DNA from 2 places in the Arthrobacter pasteuri genome. Region 2 is predicted to be linked to the other one. Evidence: riboswitches for the same ligand, from Rfam matches in the RefSeq annotation. Region 2 holds a riboswitch; the other holds the start of a gene.

Region 1 (2,389 bases), on a different contig from region 2:
TACCAAGGGGGACTTCGTGGTTCAGCCTCCTCGTCGGTGTTCCGACTCGACCTGAGCGCTTCGGGCTCCCGGTGCCATGCGGGCTGTAGCGTCTGATCCATGACATTGAGCATTCTGGTGACCGGCGCGAGTCGCGGGATCGGCGCCGCCATCGCTCACGACCTGGCTGGACGGGGACATCGCATCGCCGTGCATGCGGGACGCGATGCGACGGCTGCTCTGGCGGTTCGTGACGCCCTGCCCGGCGCAGGTCACGCCGTCGTCGTCGGTGATGTCGCCGATCCGGAGGAGTGCGTGCGGATCGTCGAGGAGACCGTGCGGGAACTCGGCGGGGTCGACGTCCTGGTGAACAATGCAGGGATCTTCGAGGCGCATCCTGTTGCCCAAGCATCCTTCGACGACTGGCAGCACGCCTGGCGCCGCACCCTCGCCGTCAACCTGCTGGGGCCCGCGAACCTGGCCTGGCTCGTGGCGCGCCACCTCCTGGATCGGCCCTCGGGACCCGAGGGCGGTCGGCTGATCAGCGTGGGCTCCCGCGGCGCCTACCGGGGTGAACCCCTGAACCCTGCCTATGGGGCGAGCAAGGCTGCGCTTCATTCGATGACCCAGTCGCTGGCCGTTGCGCTCGCACCCTCGGGCATCCTCTCGGCGGCGGTCGCGCCCGGTTTCGTCGAGACGGACATGGGCCGGACGGTGCTCGACAGTCCGGAGGGTGACGCGGTCCGGGCGCAGAGTCCGTTCAATCGGTTGGCCACCCCGGAGGAGGTGGCGCAGACCGTGGCATGGCTTGCCACGGATGCTCCGCTCTGGGTCAGCGGCACCGTGGTCGACGTGAACGGGGCGTCCTACCTTCGGTAACCGTCTCCTCGGCCGAGGCCTTGCCGATCGTGACGCACTGTGACGGATGCATATGGACGCCGGCGCGGACGGGCATCTAGGCTCATCACCAGAATCAAGAGCTCCAACGTCAAACCCTGGTTTGTTGGACGGCAACCCTCTCGCTGTAGCGGGGTGCCCCAGGTGAGGATTCGGCCCGGCATGCACCGTGCGGGCAAGTATGGCGCTACCCTCACGGCAGTGCCCTGACATGAGGATCTTTCATGCCCGCATCACCGCGCCATATTCGCTTCAATGCCTTCGACATGAACTGCGTGGGCCACCAGTCACCTGGCCTGTGGCGGCACCCGGACGATCAGTCCTGGCGCTACAAGGACCTGCGGTACTGGGCCGACCTCGCCAAGACCCTGGAAAAGGGCCTGTTCGACGGCATCTTCATCGCCGACGTCCTCGGCACCTACGACGTCTACGGCGGTTCCAACGAGGCCACCCTCCGCCAGGGGACGCAGACCCCGGTCAATGATCCGTTCCTGCTCGTCTCCGCCATGGCCCTCGTCACCGAGCACCTCGGCTTCGGAGTCACGGCGGGCACCGCGTACGAGCACCCCTACCCGTTCGCCCGCAGGCTCTCCACCCTCGACCACCTCACCAATGGCAGGGTCGGCTGGAACGTGGTCACGGGCTACCTGCCCTCCGCCGCGCGGAACATGGGCAACGAGGACCAGCTGGAGCACGACGAGCGCTACAACCACGCGGACGAGTACCTCGAGGTCCTCTACAAGCTGCTCGAGGGGTCCTGGGAGGACGACGCCGTGGTCCGTGACCGTGAGGCCGGCGTCTTCACCGATCCGGCCAAGGTCCACGACATCAACCACGACGGCAAGTACTTCAAGGTCCCCGGTATCCACCTCAGTGAGCCCTCGCCGCAGCGGACGCCCGTGATCTACCAGGCCGGTGCCTCCTCGCGCGGGATCGCCTTCGCTGCGGGGAACGCCGAGGCGGTCTTCGTCGGCGCACCCACCAAAGTGATCCTCAAGGACGCCGTGAAGAAGATCCGCGACGCCGTCGAGGCCGAAGGACGCGACCGCTACTCCGTACGGATCTACACCATGCTCACCGTCATCACGGACGAGACGGAGGAAAAGGCCCAGGCCAAGCACGCCGAGTACCAGCAGTACGTCAGCTACGAAGGAGCCCTTGTGCTGCTGTCGGGCTGGCTGGGCATCGATCTCAGCGTCTACGACCCCGACGAGCCCATCGGCAATGTGAAGTCGAACGCCATTCAGTCCGCCGTCGCGAACTTCCAGAAGGTGAACGACGACGGCGAACCCTGGACCGTGCGCGACATCGCCGAGTGGGCAGGTATCGGGGGGCTTGGTCCGCGCATCATCGGGTCCGGGTCGCAGGTTGCCGATGAGCTCCAGGCCTGGGTCGAGGAGACCGACGTGGACGGTTTCAACCTGGCGTATGCCATTACGCCCGGCTCCTTCGAGGACGTCATCCAGTACGTGGTTCCTGAACTCCAGAAGCGGGGTGCCTATCCGACGGAATA
Region 2 (2,389 bases):
CGCTCCCGTGGACACCAGGCGGTCCTCCACGAAGGCGAAGTGGGCGCGCAGGGCCTGCGGGATGTTCGAATCGGCGGCCGCGAGCTCCGTGAGGAGGCGGAACAGCTGGGGCAGTGAGGCGCCGGAGCCGCCCGCGGACACGGGGACCCTCAGTGCCCCGAATCCGGCGTCAATGAGTACACGGATCTCCTCGCGGGGGAGCTCGTGCTTCTGCTCGCGGCGGGATGCGCCCTCGGCGATGCGGGCGAACAGCGGGCGGAAGCGGGCGGCGAGGAACTCGTACTCCGCATCGGTGCCTGGAGGGGTATGGGTCAGCGTCGTCATGGTCGGCCTTTCGGTGGAAGCGGGATGAAAACGGGATGAAAGCGGGATGGAAGCGGAATGGAGGGAGGTGTCGGGACGGGTACGGCTGGGGCGTTGTCAGGCGGGGACGGCGACCTGCGGGGCTGCCGGCACCTTCGCCGGGCGGGAACTGACGGCACCGGCGATGACGAACAGCACCGCGAGAACTCCGGCAACGGTGAAAGCCGAGGTCCAGCCGGCCGGCCAGGCGCCGTTGAGTCCGAGGACGGCCGGAGGAACGGTGCTGGCCGTGCCCACCAGGATGGCGCTCCAGCCGGTGATCCGGGCCAGGTGCGCTGCATCGAAGGCCAGAAGTAGGAAGAAGAGCCCCCACAGCACCGCCCACGCGAGCCACAGCACCGAGCTGACCGGGTCGTCGTCCAGGGCGGTGCCGGCGAAGACGACGGCGAGTACGGCGACGAGCCCGCAGAACCATCCGACCCCCGCTGCGCCCAACCCGGCGACCGAGCCCAACCCCACGTAGAGGTAGGTGAGCCCGAAGAGGAAGATGCCGCTCGCCGAGCCGATCGTGGCGGGATCGGCAGCACCTGCGGACGCGATCAGCGTCGCGATCACCAGCTGGAGGGTTCCGATCACCAGGTTGAAGAACCCGGAGTCGCGGGAGGTGACCCGGCCGAGGAGGCCGAGACCATTGATCAGGAGGGCCGCTCCGGACAGGAGGAGGCAGATGTACGACATGGAGGTCCCGTCGACGGGACGCGGAGCCCCGAGGCCCGCGCCGTGCTTGCCCCGGCGCTGATGCGCGGGACCGGATCTTCACCTGGGGCACCCCGCCACGGAGGGGGTTGCCGTCCAACGAGCCAGGGCTTCGCGTTGGAACTCTTGATCTGTAGGTACGAGACTAGGGGCTGGACCGGGGCGGTTTCCAGCACGAGGGCGAGCTTTGACGCTGCGTGACGCCGTATGACGGAGCGGTCGGTGACGGACGACGAGAGGTCCCGGACGAGCACCCACTCGTGGAGATCGGAGTCGTAACAGCTGTTCGTGACCGATGCTGCGTCCCAGCGTCCCGCCTGTTCTCCACGGGACGTCGTCCTCGGGCGAGTTCCAATCGCTTTGATGCAATCTCTCGGCTTCCCATATGTTGTACCAAGTGCGAAGCCGGCGGGTGAGGTGGGCGATCAGGCCGAGCAACGGTGTATGGACCGGATCCGCTTTCCTGCGTGCGTTCCCGACGGAAGGGCGGCCTCGTCACGTCATTGATGCCGCTGCAGACTGCGCTCGTCCTCGGACCAAGGCAAATGCATCCAATGGTGCGAACTCCTACCGACCGACCCGAACGTCAGGAGCGAAATGTCCGCTGCAACATCGGCAAAGTCAACGATGAAATTTGGGACAAGGTTCGGCATCGCTGCCATAGCTCTGCTCGTTCTGGGTCCATTCCTCAACAGGAACTTCGGTGTAGGAGACAGTCTGAGCTTCATGCCGCTTCCCGACGTCTGGGAATCAGCTCCGATTGCTGCGCTGGTGTCGCTGACCTACCTGATCCTGCTGGTGCCGTGCGCGGTGCTCTCAGCCGTACTCATCACGACCTCCCTGGTTATCCGTCAGGCGGAAGCAAGCGAACAAGCAATAACCACTGAGGACTTAACCTCGGACACACACTGATTCCCGCGAGCTTCCTTCTGCCCGACTCACGATGTGCGCGCGATGTGGCCGCTGGTGTGCATGATTTCCCGGTGATCACGGAGAGTTCCGGAGCCGCGGTGGACGTGTCCGCCGAATAGGAGATGCAGGAACTGTCGCCCAAGCCCGCCCGCGCAGCCTCGAAAAACCGCTCCTACGGAACTAATGACCCAGAAGGCGCACCAACGCGAATCGTCAATATATGTTGACGCCGCAGGCCTTCGTCCACTACGTTCAGCGAGGAGGGTGCGTCAACTCAATTTGACAATCTCTTGACCTGAAGCGAAGTGTTCGGCATCCAGAGGAGGATCTCATGCAGCCATGGGAGTGGACAGGGGACGCGGAGTTGCTCGGCCCGGCCCAGCGGCTACTCCGCCCATCGTGGCCGGTGGCGATCGCG

The links. Region 2 has a riboswitch for S-adenosylmethionine ahead of ACX80H_RS00330 (AmiS/UreI family transporter). Riboswitches for the same ligand answer to the same signal wherever they lie in the genome.
Region 1: linked by a shared signal. The riboswitch ahead of ACX80H_RS12575 (LLM class flavin-dependent oxidoreductase) and the one ahead of ACX80H_RS00330 (AmiS/UreI family transporter) in region 2 are both predicted to bind S-adenosylmethionine.

What each region holds. Positions count from the first base shown of each region.
Region 1 covers NZ_JBTNDO010000002.1:323,745-326,133, reverse strand. Annotated here, with positions in the region: gene ACX80H_RS12580 (SDR family NAD(P)-dependent oxidoreductase) at 100-858, shown strand; SAM riboswitch class IV at 951-1,064, shown strand; gene ACX80H_RS12575 (LLM class flavin-dependent oxidoreductase) at 1,101-2,389, shown strand, end outside.
Region 2 covers NZ_JBTNDO010000001.1:63,486-65,874, forward strand. Annotated here, with positions in the region: gene ACX80H_RS00325 (acyl-CoA dehydrogenase family protein) at 1-324, opposite strand, end outside; gene ACX80H_RS00330 (AmiS/UreI family transporter) at 421-1,041, opposite strand; SAM riboswitch class IV at 1,079-1,191, opposite strand; gene ACX80H_RS00335 (hypothetical protein) at 1,657-1,971, shown strand; gene ACX80H_RS00340 (serine hydrolase domain-containing protein) at 2,303-2,389, shown strand, end outside.